DNA from 3 places in the Psychrobacillus sp. FSL K6-4046 genome. Region 2 is predicted to be linked to each of the others. Evidence: a T-box and tRNA genes for the amino acid it is inferred to sense, from the RefSeq annotation. Region 2 holds a T-box; the other regions hold tRNA genes.
The links. A T-box is a leader RNA that pairs with one kind of tRNA and senses whether it is charged. The one in region 2 lies ahead of argS (arginine--tRNA ligase), so its partner is inferred to be a tRNA-Arg.
Positions count from the first base shown of each region.

Region 1: it encodes a tRNA-Arg, which carries the amino acid that the T-box ahead of argS (arginine--tRNA ligase) is inferred to sense. The anticodon was not compared.
Region 3: it encodes a tRNA-Arg, which carries the amino acid that the T-box ahead of argS (arginine--tRNA ligase) is inferred to sense. The anticodon was not compared.

Region 1 covers NZ_CP152020.1:96,067-100,819, forward strand. The annotation lists rRNA gene MKY09_RS00470 (23S ribosomal RNA) at 1-2,679, shown strand, start outside; rRNA gene rrf (5S ribosomal RNA) at 2,801-2,916, shown strand; tRNA gene MKY09_RS00480 (tRNA-Val) at 2,940-3,015, shown strand; tRNA gene MKY09_RS00485 (tRNA-Thr) at 3,029-3,104, shown strand; tRNA gene MKY09_RS00490 (tRNA-Lys) at 3,111-3,183, shown strand; tRNA gene MKY09_RS00495 (tRNA-Leu) at 3,206-3,290, shown strand; tRNA gene MKY09_RS00500 (tRNA-Gly) at 3,308-3,382, shown strand; tRNA gene MKY09_RS00505 (tRNA-Leu) at 3,398-3,486, shown strand; tRNA gene MKY09_RS00510 (tRNA-Arg) at 3,503-3,579, shown strand; tRNA gene MKY09_RS00515 (tRNA-Pro) at 3,585-3,661, shown strand; tRNA gene MKY09_RS00520 (tRNA-Ala) at 3,676-3,751, shown strand; rRNA gene MKY09_RS00525 (16S ribosomal RNA) at 3,887-4,753, shown strand, end outside.
Region 2 covers NZ_CP152020.1:3,565,003-3,569,755, forward strand. The annotation lists gene MKY09_RS17515 (DUF4179 domain-containing protein) at 1-65, shown strand, start outside; gene argS (arginine--tRNA ligase) at 115-1,791, opposite strand; T-box leader at 1,843-2,060, opposite strand; gene MKY09_RS17525 (GNAT family N-acetyltransferase) at 2,135-2,989, opposite strand; gene aroD (type I 3-dehydroquinate dehydratase) at 3,056-3,808, shown strand; gene MKY09_RS17535 (GNAT family N-acetyltransferase) at 3,878-4,339, opposite strand; gene MKY09_RS17540 (stalk domain-containing protein) at 4,414-4,753, opposite strand, start outside.
Region 3 covers NZ_CP152020.1:3,418,727-3,423,479, reverse strand. The annotation lists gene MKY09_RS16810 (Tex family protein) at 1-2,043, shown strand, start outside; gene MKY09_RS16805 (SprT family protein) at 2,109-2,585, shown strand; tRNA gene MKY09_RS16800 (tRNA-Asn) at 2,660-2,734, shown strand; tRNA gene MKY09_RS16795 (tRNA-Glu) at 2,744-2,818, shown strand; tRNA gene MKY09_RS16790 (tRNA-Asp) at 2,842-2,917, shown strand; tRNA gene MKY09_RS16785 (tRNA-Gln) at 2,921-2,995, shown strand; tRNA gene MKY09_RS16780 (tRNA-Lys) at 3,007-3,079, shown strand; tRNA gene MKY09_RS16775 (tRNA-Leu) at 3,151-3,237, shown strand; tRNA gene MKY09_RS16770 (tRNA-Arg) at 3,256-3,332, shown strand; tRNA gene MKY09_RS16765 (tRNA-Gly) at 3,362-3,435, shown strand; rRNA gene MKY09_RS16760 (16S ribosomal RNA) at 3,590-4,753, shown strand, end outside.

The sequences.
Region 1 (4,753 bases), 420 kb from region 2:
CGAGCGAAACGGGAAGAGCCCAAACCAAGAGGCTTGCCTCTTGGGGTTGTAGGACACTCTATACGGAGTTACAAAAGAATGAGCTAGACGAAGCGATCTGGAAAGGTCCGCAGGATAGGGTAAAAGCCCCGTAGTCAAAAGTTCATTCCCTCCAGAGTGTATCCTGAGTACGGCGGAACACGTGAAATTCCGTCGGAATCCGGGAGGACCATCTCCCAAGGCTAAATACTACCTAGTGACCGATAGTGAACCAGTACCGTGAGGGAAAGGTGAAAAGCACCCCGGAAGGGGAGTGAAATAGACCCTGAAACCGTGTGCCTACAAATAGTCAAAGCCCGTTAACGGGTGATGGCGTGCCTTTTGTAGAATGAACCGGCGAGTTACGATTACATGCGAGGTTAAGTTGAGAAGACGGAGCCGCAGCGAAAGCGAGTCTGAATAGGGCGAATGAGTATGTGGTCGTAGACCCGAAACCAGGTGATCTACCCATGTCCAGGATGAAGGTGAGGTAACACTTACTGGAGGTCCGAACCCACGCACGTTGAAAAGTGCGGGGATGAGGTGTGGGTAGCGGAGAAATTCCAATCGAACCTGGAGATAGCTGGTTCTCTCCGAAATAGCTTTAGGGCTAGCCTCAAACGTTAGAATCTTGGAGGTAGAGCACTGTTTGGACTAGGGGCCCATCCCGGGTTACCGAATTCAGACAAACTCCGAATGCCAATGATTTATGTTTGGGAGTCAGACTGCGAGTGATAAGATCCGTAGTCAAGAGGGAAACAGCCCAGACCACCAGCTAAGGTCCCAAAGTATTTGTTAAGTGGAAAAGGATGTGGCGTTGCTTAGACAACCAGGATGTTGGCTTAGAAGCAGCCATCATTTAAAGAGTGCGTAATAGCTCACTGGTCGAGTGACGCTGCGCCGAAAATGTATCGGGGCTAAACAAATCACCGAAGCTGTGGATTGATACCTTTGGTATCAGTGGTAGGAGAGCGTTCTAAGGGCGTTGAAGTCAGACCGGAAGGACTGGTGGAGCGCTTAGAAGTGAGAATGCCGGTATGAGTAGCGAAAGATGGGTGAGAATCCCATCCACCGTATGACTAAGGTTTCCTGAGGAAGGCTCGTCCGCTCAGGGTTAGTCGGGACCTAAGTCGAGGCCGATAGGCGTAGACGATGGACAACAGGTTGATATTCCTGTACCACCACCCCACCGTTTGAGTGATGGGGGGACGCAGTAGGATAGGGTAAGCGTGCTGTTGGTTATGCACGTCCAAGCAGTGAGGTGTGAGTGTAGGCAAATCCGCACTCTGTAACATTGAGCTGTGATGGCAAGGACGTATGTCCGGAGTTCCTGATTTCACACTGCCAAGAAAAGCCTCTAACGAGGTGGGAGGTGCCCGTACCGCAAACCGACACAGGTAGTCGAGGAGAGAATCCTAAGGTGAGCGAGAGAACTCTCGTTAAGGAACTCGGCAAAATGACCCCGTAACTTCGGGAGAAGGGGTGCTCTTTTGGGTGAATAGCCTAGAAGAGCCGCAGTGAATAGGCCCAGGCGACTGTTTAGCAAAAACACAGGTCTCTGCAAAACCGTAAGGTGAAGTATAGGGGCTGACGCCTGCCCGGTGCTGGAAGGTTAAGAGGAGTGCTTAGCGCAAGCGAAGGTGCGAATTGAAGCCCCAGTAAACGGCGGCCGTAACTATAACGGTCCTAAGGTAGCGAAATTCCTTGTCGGGTAAGTTCCGACCCGCACGAAAGGCGTAACGATCTGGGCACTGTCTCAACGAGAGACTCGGTGAAATTATAGTACCTGTGAAGATGCAGGTTACCCGCGACAGGACGGAAAGACCCCGTGGAGCTTTACTGTAGCTTGATATTGAATTTTGGTGCAACTTGTACAGGATAGGTAGGAGCCTTAGAGCCCGGAGCGCCAGCTTCGGAGGAGGCGTCGGTGGGATACTACCCTGGTTGTATTGAAATTCTAACCCATACCCGTAACCCGGGTAGGAGACAGTGTCAGGCGGGCAGTTTGACTGGGGCGGTCGCCTCCTAAAGTGTAACGGAGGCGCCCAAAGGTTCCCTCAGAATGGTTGGAAATCATTCGAAGAGTGTAAAGGCAGAAGGGAGCTTGACTGCGAGACCTACAAGTCGAGCAGGGTCGAAAGACGGGCTTAGTGATCCGGTGGTTCCGCATGGAAGGGCCATCGCTCAACGGATAAAAGCTACCCCGGGGATAACAGGCTTATCTCCCCCAAGAGTCCACATCGACGGGGAGGTTTGGCACCTCGATGTCGGCTCATCGCATCCTGGGGCTGTAGTCGGTCCCAAGGGTTGGGCTGTTCGCCCATTAAAGCGGTACGCGAGCTGGGTTCAGAACGTCGTGAGACAGTTCGGTCCCTATCCGTCGTGGGCGTAGGAAATTTGAGAGGAGCTGTCCTTAGTACGAGAGGACCGGGATGGACACACCGCTGGTGTACCAGTTGTTCTGCCAAGGGCATCGCTGGGTAGCTATGTGTGGACGGGATAAGTGCTGAAAGCATCTAAGCACGAAGCCCCCCTCAAGATGAGATTTCCCATTACGCAAGTAAGTAAGATCCCTCAAAGACGATGAGGTAGATAGGTTCGGGGTGGAAGCGTGGCGACACGTGCAGCTGACGAATACTAATCGATCGAGGACTTAACCAAATTGTTTGTTTCTAAGATGTCAGTTTATTCAGTTTTGAAAGAATAAATTTTTATTTAAAAAAAGCTTGTAATAATCTACATAGTTGATATAATAAAACTTGTCTTTCAATTATTATTCAAGTCTAGTGATGATGGCGAAGAGGTCACACCCGTTCCCATACCGAACACGGAAGTTAAGCTCTTCAGCGCCGATGGTAGTTGGGGGTCTCCCCCTGCAAGAGTAGGACGTCGCTGGGCTTGCAATAAAAAAATATTACCCAGGAGGATTAGCTCAGCTGGGAGAGCATCTGCCTTACAAGCAGAGGGTCGGCGGTTCGAGCCCGTCATCCTCCACCATAATTTTACTCCTGCCGGAGTAGCTCAACTGGTAGAGCAACTGACTTGTAATCAGTAGGTTGAGGGTTCAAGTCCTTTCTCCGGCACCATTTTCCGAGCCATTAGCTCAGTTGGTAGAGCATCTGACTTTTAATCAGAGGGTCGAAGGTTCGAGTCCTTCATGGCTCATTCACTTTTGTGAAATAAATATGCGGGTGTGGCGGAACTGGCAGACGCACTAGACTTAGGATCTAGCGCCGCAAGGCGTGGGGGTTCGACTCCCTTCACCCGCACCACTTAACTTAATAACCGAGCGGAAGTAGTTCAGTGGTAGAACACCACCTTGCCAAGGTGGGGGTCGCGAGTTCGAACCTCGTCTTCCGCTCCAAAGATTCATTGAAGTGCCGGGGTGGCGGAACTGGCAGACGCACAGGACTTAAAATCCTGCGGTAGGTGACTACCGTACCGGTTCGATTCCGGTCCTCGGCACCACTTTTATGAATAATTAGCGCCCGTAGCTCAATTGGATAGAGCGTCTGACTACGGATCAGAAGGTTGTGGGTTCGACTCCTGCCGGGCGCGCCATATAACGGGAAGTAGCTCAGCTTGGTAGAGCACTTGGTTTGGGACCAAGGGGTCGCAGGTTCGAATCCTGTCTTCCCGACCAGTTATTATTATTTCGGGGCCTTAGCTCAGCTGGGAGAGCGCCTGCCTTGCACGCAGGAGGTCAGCGGTTCGATCCCGCTAGGCTCCACCATGAACATTGAAAACTGAACATGCAAAACGTTAAGACATACAGCATCAACAAGCTTCGGCTTGATTGACGCAAAACAATTTTTGACATCATTTAATGATGATGCCAGCAAAACAAAATGAGCTTTTTAAGTTCTCTATTATGGAGAGTTTGATCCTGGCTCAGGACGAACGCTGGCGGCGTGCCTAATACATGCAAGTCGAGCGGATGATGAAGAAGCTTGCTTCTTCTGATTTAGCGGCGGACGGGTGAGTAACACGTGGGCAACCTGCCCTGTAGATTGGGATAACTCCGGGAAACCGGGGCTAATACCGAATAATCCATTACCTCACATGAGGAAATGTTAAAAGACGGTTTCGGCTGTCACTACAGGATGGGCCCGCGGCGCATTAGCTAGTTGGTGAGGTAACGGCTCACCAAGGCGACGATGCGTAGCCGACCTGAGAGGGTGATCGGCCACACTGGGACTGAGACACGGCCCAGACTCCTACGGGAGGCAGCAGTAGGGAATCTTCCACAATGGACGAAAGTCTGATGGAGCAACGCCGCGTGAGTGAAGAAGGTTTTCGGATCGTAAAACTCTGTTGTGAGGGAAGAACAAGTACGAGAGTAACTGCTCGTACCTTGACGGTACCTCATTAGAAAGCCACGGCTAACTACGTGCCAGCAGCCGCGGTAATACGTAGGTGGCAAGCGTTGTCCGGAATTATTGGGCGTAAAGCGCGCGCAGGCGGTCCTTTAAGTCTGATGTGAAAGCCCACGGCTCAACCGTGGAGGGTCATTGGAAACTGGGGGACTTGAGTACAGAAGAGGAAAGCGGAATTCCAAGTGTAGCGGTGAAATGCGTAGAGATTTGGAGGAACACCAGTGGCGAAGGCGGCTTTCTGGTCTGTAACTGACGCTGAGGCGCGAAAGCGTGGGGAGCAAACAGGATTAGATACCCTGGTAGTCCACGCCGTAAACGATGAGTGCTAAGTGTTAGGGGGTTTCCGCCCCTTAGTGCTG
Region 2 (4,753 bases):
AAGGCAGTATAACCGCCGATCAAAAACAATTCCAAATGGAAGACATCATTATTGATTTAAAATAACTATACAAAAAACTGGTTGTGAGCAGAATCACGACCAGTCTTTTTTCTTTTACATCTGTTCCGGAGCTTCTATACCCAGTAAGTTCAACCCTTCCTTTAAAACTATCGCAACCGCATAACAAAGCGTCAGTTTGGATACCTTTGTGTCGTTATCAACGAGGATTTTTGTATGTGCATAATATTTATTAAAGTGCCGAGATAGCGTTAGGCAGTATTTTGCTATAAGAGACGGATCTACCTGTTCAAAGGATTTCTGAATAACCTGTGGAAAACGTTGAAGTGTCGTAATCGTTTGCCAAGTCTCTTTCTTTAACCCTTCCAGGCTTACATTGTTAGCATCAAAATTGCCCTTTTGAAGAAGGGAACATATTCTTGCATGTGTATACTGAACGTACGGGCCAGTTTCCCCTTCGAAGTTGAGCATTTGTTCTAGTGAAAATTCTACATCATTCATACGATGATTTTTTAAATCATGGAAGATGACTGCACCTACCCCAACCGATTTTGCGACCTCTTCTTTATTAGGAAGAGATGGATTTTTCTCTTCAATACCTCTTTTTGCCTCTTGAATCGCTTCTTCTAACACTCCTTTCAATAAAACTACTTTCCCTTTACGGGTCGACATCTTCTTGCCATCCTTTAGCATCATTCCAAAAGGGACATGCTGACATGCTTTTGCCCAACCATATCCCAACTTATCTAATACTTTGAACAACTGTTTAAAATGAAGTGATTGCTCGTTGCCCACTACATAAAATGACTTTGCAAAATCATATTCTTTTTTGCGATACAAGGCTGCCGATAAATCTCTCGTAGCATAAAGAGTTGCTCCATCCGTTTTCTGAATCAAGCATGGCGGCATATCCTCGAGCTCCACTACTAATGCACCGCTAGACTCGACTAGCAAACCTCTCTCTTCTAGATCCTTAACGACTATTGCCATTTTATCGTTATAAAAAGCCTCGCCATCCAGGGAATCAAATTGAATTCCTAACAATTCATAAATACCTTGAAATTCTTTAAGAGAGGCTTCCTTGAACCATTTCCAAAGTTCTCTAGCCTCCTCATCCCCCTGCTCCAAATGCTTGAAGGCAGCTCTCGCCTTATCATTCAGCGATTCGTCGCTTACTGCTTCCTCATGGAATTTCACATAGATTTTCAATAGCTCCTCTATTGGAGAGGCTTCTATTTTTTCTTTATCCCCCCATAGCTTATAAGCAACAATCAGCTTACCAAACTGGGTTCCCCAGTCTCCTAAATGGTTAATACGAATAGTCTTGTATCCGTTCTTTTCTGCTATATTGGCTAGTGCATTTCCTATTACCGTAGAACGTAGATGTCCCATAGAAAAGGGCTTAGCGATATTCGGTGAGGAGAAATCTATCGTAATTTTCTCGTTCTTCATTGGCAGCTGGCCGTAATGATTTGGATCTTTAAGTATTTCCTCTAATACTAGTTTAGCTACTGTTTGCTGATTATAAAAAAGGTTCACATATCCTCCTACTGACTCCGCCTTTATAATAAGTACTCCCTTGAGCTGCTTTGCCAATTCAGCGGCAATAAGCTGAGGAGATTTTTTATATATTTTTGCTAGCGTAAAACAAGGAAATGCTACATCTCCTAGTTCTACGTTCTTTGGCGTTTCTAAAAGCTTTTCTATTTCCTCTACTGTTAGTCCTTCTAGTTGGGCACCAATCAAAGCAGCAATTTGCTTTACTAATTCCATGTACAGTCATCCTCCCATTTAATTCTTCCATATAAAAAGCCCTCGCCTCTATGAAGAGACGAGAGCTGAAATTCCCGTGGTACCACTCTAGTTGTCACACGTTGTGACCGCTTTAACGTTAGTAACGAGGACTTCCCCGGTCTTTTCTACTCTTAGTTCAAAAAGCTTCTCCAAAGTGCGTTTCTCTGAAAAGTCCTGTATCAGGCTTTCACCACCCCTGACTCGCTAAACATTATCTCTTCAAATACTCTCTTTATCATCGAATTGTGTATGAATTTTCACTTATTTTAAAGGAACAAAATATGAAAGTCAATATGAGTCGCTATTTTTTTAAAGGTACGCCCTATTTTGTTTCGCCAAGCTGTAAATGAACCGAATCTAATAGCTTCTGATAACCAATTTCTTGGTAGATTTTATTGGAGGTCGGGTTTAGCATATCGGTATATAAAACACAGAAATCATATTCCTTTAAAAGCTCCTTACTGCAGGCTACAACCATCGTTCTAGCATATCCTTTGCGTCGTTTCTCTTTAGGAGTAAACACCATAGAAACAGTCACCCCATGCGCGGAAGGTCTCGCCTTCTTCATCATGGACACGATTTCCCCTTCATCCTCCCAAAGAAAAACCTCACGAGCATTTAACATAGTTTCCACTCTTTGAGCTATATCTTCTTTTGCGCTTCTCGGAAGTCCTGTATCTTCTTCAAATTTGCTAAGCCATGATTCGATTAGTGGAGCGTCTTTGTCATTAGCAAGCCTCCAAGAGCCAGGACTTGCTTCTAACGTATCGTCTACTTGATCTAATCGGTATAGCCCCTGGTCCATTAATAGAGAGTGTGGTTGACCGGTTTTTTCTTCCCATTTCTCTGCAAAATGCATAGCCCACTCTTTCACACTTATTATAGAATCAATATGTATACCTCGTTGTATGATTTCTTCTATACCTAAATCAGTGGATGCCTCTATTTTATTTGGATCCACAAAAATAATATTTAAAGGATGTGGTGGAGTCATTTGAAAAAGAGCAATTAACTCTCCATCTTCTTCAATAGTCGCCATTAGCGGATTTTCATATCCACCTACTCGTATTCTTTCTAGCACCCCTAGAAACAAGCTAAATTTGTCCTCATTTTCCTTTAAAAAAGGTATTGCCTTCTCGTAAAAATTCTCTGCACTTTCATAGATTTGAAATCTCATTTTTACATCCCCTTTGAAACGTTTTATGTTAATATAACGTAAAACGTTGCATGATGGGAGATATTTATGAAAATTATTTCTATTCGGGATATTCACATTGGAGAAGGACTTCCTAAGGTCATTGTTCCATTAATAGGAAAAGATAAAGATTTCCTTTTAAATGAGCTACCACTAGTTAAAGAAAGCGCTCCAGATATAGTGGAGTGGAGAGTAGATTTGTTACAAGGAGTGGAAAACCTAGAAGTGGTCAAGGATACCCTTTCCTATATACGCAATTTTTTGTATCCAATTCCTCTTCTATTTACCTTTAGAAGTCATAAGGAGGGCGGTTCTACTGTTATAGAGAGCACCTATTATAAGCAGCTTTTGCGTGAGGTCATCCAAACAAAAGAAATAGATTTAGTGGATATAGAGCTTTTTTCGGAGGATGTAGAGGAATTAGTAGCTTTAGCTAAGGATTTTCAAATTTCTGTTGTAATGTCAAGCCATGATTTTAAAGGAACACCTCCCAAAGAAGTCATAATAGAACGAATGACAACTATGCAAAAGCTAGGGGCAGATATCCCCAAAATAGCTGTGATGCCTAGTAGCCCCGCAGACGTTCTTACCCTTTTGGATGCTACCTACACAATGTATTCTACATATGCAGACCGTCCAATTATTACGATGTCTATGGCTAAGGCAGGTATCGTTAGTCGTATGGCTGGAGAGATTTTTGGTTCAGCCGCTACATTTGGTTCCGTTCTCTCTGCTTCCGCTCCCGGACAAATTAAAGCTGCCGAGTTAAAGAAAGTGTTAAAGCTTCTACATAACGCATAGCTTAATGCGATTTCAAACGGGACGATGACTCCCGTTTGAAATCTAGAGTGTAGATATAAACTCTAATCTCTATAGTCCTCCTGTGGATAATCTTTTTTCTAGTCGTATCATATCCACACACGGAATTCCGTTTTCCACAATTTTTTCCGAATAATGAATAGTGAAGAAGTCTCTATCCACAGATACGATTCGGAAACCACACTTTTGATAGAGCGCAAGCTGGTTTAAACTAGAGTTTCCCGTACCTACCTCTATTATTTTATATCCAAGCTCCATGGATCTTTCAATCGCATGAAGTACCAATTCTTTTCCTAGACCTCTTCCTTGATATCGCTCATGCACAGCTATGTTTTTGAGCTCTATAGTATCGTCATCCACGGATAACAATACATAAACTCCAATTGTTTCGTCGCTATCTTTCGCTATATAACATTGCCCTCTATCTAAATAGGCTTCCACCAATTCCTCTGAGGGATCAGCTAATAGCAATAATTCCATTGGATAATTGCTATCTATTTTATGTATATTCATTTACTTTTTCTCCATCCTCTATATTTTTATCTAAACAAAAGCCATCCCTCTCTAAAAGCAGGGATGGCTTTCGTTCACGACTCAGGTATCAATAACTCTAAAATATCCTCAGACACATAGGTTTGCTTGTTGTGCAAAACAGGAGCCTCTTGGAATTCCCTTATACTTTTATTATATCCATATTTCAGCTCACCACGTGTTATGGTAAAAGAACCGTTACCAAGCTTTAAATACATACTATTTCGTTTTGGATGGGATATGACCTCATATCCTAAGTATTGAGCCACTTGGCGTAAAGGAATCATTTTAACCCCATTGTGGATAAAATGGTTATCTTCTATTAGAAGATTGAGCTCCTTTAAAGCAGGTTCAACATAGTCTATTGCGATAATTTTAGAAGGAGTTATAAGCTTC
Region 3 (4,753 bases), 150 kb from region 2:
GAACAAACAGGCTCATTGGATGAAGTACAAATAAAAGCAATAGAAGATCGTTATCATTATATCCAACAGCTCGAACAACGCAAAGAGGAAGTTCTGCGATTAATAGAAGAACAAGGGAAACTTACTGAAGAACTTTCAGCTTCTATACAAAATGCGACTGTCCTTCAACGAGTAGAGGATCTGTATAGACCATACAAACAAAAACGTAGAACGAAAGCTACTATAGCAAAAGAAAAAGGGCTGGAACCTTTAGCTACGGAACTACTTGGATTCCCCAAAGAATCTATTCAAACCCAAGCAGAAGCTTATGTAAATGAAGAATTAGAGGTAATGACTACTGAAGACGTGCTTCAAGGTGCTCGTGATATATTAGCAGAACAGTTTGCAGATGATGCTAAAATACGGGAACAAATACGTAACCTAACGCGCACCGACGGAAGAATTGTATCCTCTTTGAAAAAAGCAGAGCTCGATGAAAAAAACGTTTATGAAATGTATTATGAATATGAAGAGCCAGTGAAAAAAATAGTACCTCATCGAATTCTTGCCTTAAATCGCGGTGAAAAAGAGGATGTACTTAAAGTTGGTCTACAAACACCGCAGGACAAAATTTTAAGAGTAATGGAAGCACAATGGATACCGAATCATGCTACTAGTGAAGCAGTGGAACAGGTGAAGCTAGCGATAGAGGATTCTTATAAGAGATTGATTCAACCTTCCGTAGAAAGAGAAATTCGTGCAGAGCTTACAGAAAAAGCTGAAGCGCAGGCTATTCATATTTTTTCTGAAAACCTACGTAACCTCTTACTTCAGCCACCATTAAAAGGAAAAGTGGTACTTGGAGTGGACCCGGCCTACCGTACTGGCTGTAAACTTGCAGTGGTTGATGATACAGGTAAGCTATTAGAGGTATCTGCCATTTACCCTCACGCACCTAAAATGGATGTAGAAGGCTCAAAAAAGAAAGTTCTTTCTTACCTTAAGAATTATCCGATTTCTCTTATAGCGATTGGAAATGGTACGGCATCTCGTGAAACAGAGCAATTTATCGTAGATTGCCTGAAGGAAGTGACAGGAGAGGTTGCATACGTAATTGTCAATGAAGCAGGTGCTTCGGTGTACTCAGCTTCAGAAACAGCAAGGAACGAGTTTCCCGACCTTCAAGTTGAGCAACGAAGTGCCGTATCAATTGCTAGAAGACTACAAGACCCTTTGGCGGAGTTGGTAAAAATAGATCCAAAGGCAGTAGGTGTGGGACAATACCAGCATGATGTGTCACAAAAGAAACTGTCGGAATCTCTTTCTTTTATAGTAGAGACTGCGGTTAACCAAGTAGGCGTAAATGTAAATACAGCATCGGCTTCATTACTTCAATACGTATCTGGCCTTTCTAAAACTGTAGCAGAGAACGTGGTAAACATGCGAAATGAACAAGGACGTTTCACTTCAAGAGCTCAGCTTAAGAAAATTCCTCGTCTTGGAGCTAAAACATATGAACAGGCAATTGGTTTCCTACGTGTTCCAGACGCTAAAAATCCGTTAGATGCAACAGGAATTCACCCGGAAAGCTATAAGGCAGCGGAACAAGTCCTTGAAATTGCTGGACTAACTAAAAGCCAAATAGGTTCTAAGGAAGCAGAAGAAGTACTAAAAACTATTTCTATAGAAGAAACTAGTAAAGAATTAGGGATTGGTGAGATTACGCTAAAGGATATTTTGGATGCATTGATTAAGCCAGCACGAGATCCACGTGAAGCTTTCCCGCAGCCATTACTTAAAAAAGATGTACTAAAGTTAGAGGATCTAAAAGCAGGAATGGAGCTTCAAGGTACAGTTCGAAATGTAGTCGACTTCGGCGCCTTTGTAGATATAGGTGTTAAACAAGATGGACTTGTACACATCTCCAAGCTTAAAAAAGGATTTGTAAAGCATCCTTTAGATGTAGTCTCCCTTGGGGATATCGTTACTGTATGGGTAGAGCAGTTCGATGCCAACAAAGGAAGAATTGCATTAACGATGCTTCCACCTGAACAACAAGTCTAATAATAACCAGAGTTGTCCATTGATGAACATCAGTGGACAAGCTCTTTTATCTAGGAGAGAGTATAGTGACAGATGAACAATTGAGTGAATTAGTAAGTAGCATATCAATGCAGATTTTTAAAAGGAAGTTTCACCATAAAGCTTATTTCAATAAAAGACTGCGCAGTACCGGCGGAAGGTATATGTTAAGAACACATATGATTGAAATAAATCCTCTAGTGTTAGAGAAACATGGAATGAATGAGTTGATTGGAGTTATTAAGCATGAGCTTTGTCATTATCACTTACATATAGAAGGGAAAGGGTATAAACATAGAGATGCAGATTTTCGTCAGCTTCTAAAACAGACAGATTCACCTAGATTTTGCTCTACACTCGTAGCACCTAAAAGTCAAAAACGTACTAAACTGTATGTGTATGAGTGCGCAAAATGTGGTTTGTTATATAGACGGAAAATTCGAGTAAATACGCAGAAATTCAAGTGTGGCAAGTGTTTTGGGGACCTGCATTTAAGTTCTTTTAAAAAAATGAAAGAAATTTGATGAAAAGTGTTGACGTTTGTCCAAACCCTCTCTATAATAGAAAAAGTCGAGTAGAACAAAACGACATAAATTATTCCGAAGTAGCTCAGTGGTAGAGCAATCGGCTGTTAACCGATCGGTCGTAGGTTCGAGTCCTACCTTCGGAGCCATCTTTAAATGGCCCCTTGGTCAAGCGGTTAAGACACCGCCCTTTCACGGCGGTAACACGGGTTCGAATCCCGTAGGGGTCACCATTTAATTGAATTAAAGATACATAGGTCCCGTGGTGTAGCGGTTAACATGCCTGCCTGTCACGCAGGAGATCGCCGGTTCGATCCCGGTCGGGATCGCCATGTTGGGGTATAGCCAAGCGGTAAGGCAACGGATTTTGATTCCGTCATGCCCTGGTTCGAATCCAGGTACCCCAGCCATTTCGTTTCGTGAGCCATTAGCTCAGTTGGTAGAGCATCTGACTTTTAATCAGAGGGTCGAAGGTTCGAGTCCTTCATGGCTCATCATATTACAATAATTGTTGACAAGCTCATGAGAGTAAGTTATAATAAACATCTTCCCATTTTATAACTACGCGGTCGTGGCGGAACGGCAGACGCGCTAGGTTGAGGGCCTAGTGGGGGTTAACCCCGTGGAGGTTCAAGTCCTCTCGGCCGCACCAAGCATTGTCTCTTACTAAGCGCCCGTAGCTCAATTGGATAGAGCGTCTGACTACGGATCAGAAGGTTGTGGGTTCGACTCCTGCCGGGCGCGCCAAACAAACAATTATTTAATATATTATATATGCGGGTGTAGTTTAGTGGTAAAACCTCAGCCTTCCAAGCTGATGATGAGAGTTCGATTCTCTTCACCCGCTCCAATTATACTAAAGTAATACATGAACATTGAAAACTGAACATGCAAAACGTTAAGACATACAGCATCAACAAGCTTCGGTTTGATTGACGCAAAACAATTTTTGACATCATTTAATGATGATGCCAGCAAAACAAAATGAGCTTTTTAAGTTCTCTATTATGGAGAGTTTGATCCTGGCTCAGGACGAACGCTGGCGGCGTGCCTAATACATGCAAGTCGAGCGGATGATGAAGAAGCTTGCTTCTTCTGATTTAGCGGCGGACGGGTGAGTAACACGTGGGCAACCTGCCCTGTAGATTGGGATAACTCCGGGAAACCGGGGCTAATACCGAATAATCCATTACCTCACATGAGGAAATGTTAAAAGACGGTTTCGGCTGTCACTACAGGATGGGCCCGCGGCGCATTAGCTAGTTGGTGAGGTAACGGCTCACCAAGGCGACGATGCGTAGCCGACCTGAGAGGGTGATCGGCCACACTGGGACTGAGACACGGCCCAGACTCCTACGGGAGGCAGCAGTAGGGAATCTTCCACAATGGACGAAAGTCTGATGGAGCAACGCCGCGTGAGTGAAGAAGGTTTTCGGATCGTAAAACTCTGTTGTGAGGGAAGAACAAGTACGAGAGTAACTGCTCGTACCTTGACGGTACCTCATTAGAAAGCCACGGCTAACTACGTGCCAGCAGCCGCGGTAATACGTAGGTGGCAAGCGTTGTCCGGAATTATTGGGCGTAAAGCGCGCGCAGGCGGTCCTTTAAGTCTGATGTGAAAGCCCACGGCTCAACCGTGGAGGGTCATTGGAAACTGGGGGACTTGAGTACAGAAGAGGAAAGCGGAATTCCAAGTGTAGCGGTGAAATGCGTAGAGATTTGGAGGAACACCAGTGGCGAAGGCGGCTTTCTGGTCTGTAACTGACGCTGAGGCGCGAAAGCGTGGGGAGCAAACAGGATTAGATACCCTGGTAGTCCACGCCGTAAACGATGAGTGCTAAGTGTTAGGGGGTTTCCGCCCCTTAGTGCTGCAGCTAACGCATTAAGCACTCCGCCTGGGGAGTACGGTCGCAAGACTGAAACTCAAAGGAATTGACGGGGGCCCGCACAAGCGGTGGAGCATGTGGTTTAATTCGAAGCAACGCGAAGAACCTTACCAGGTCTTGACATCCCGCTGACCGGCCTAGAGATAGGCTTTTCCCTTCGGGGACAGCGGTGACAGGTGGTGCATGGTTGTCGTCAGCTCGTGTCGTGAGATGTTGGGTTAAGTCCCGCAACGAGCGCAACCCTTGATCTTAGTTGCCAGCATTCAGTTGGGCACTCTAAGG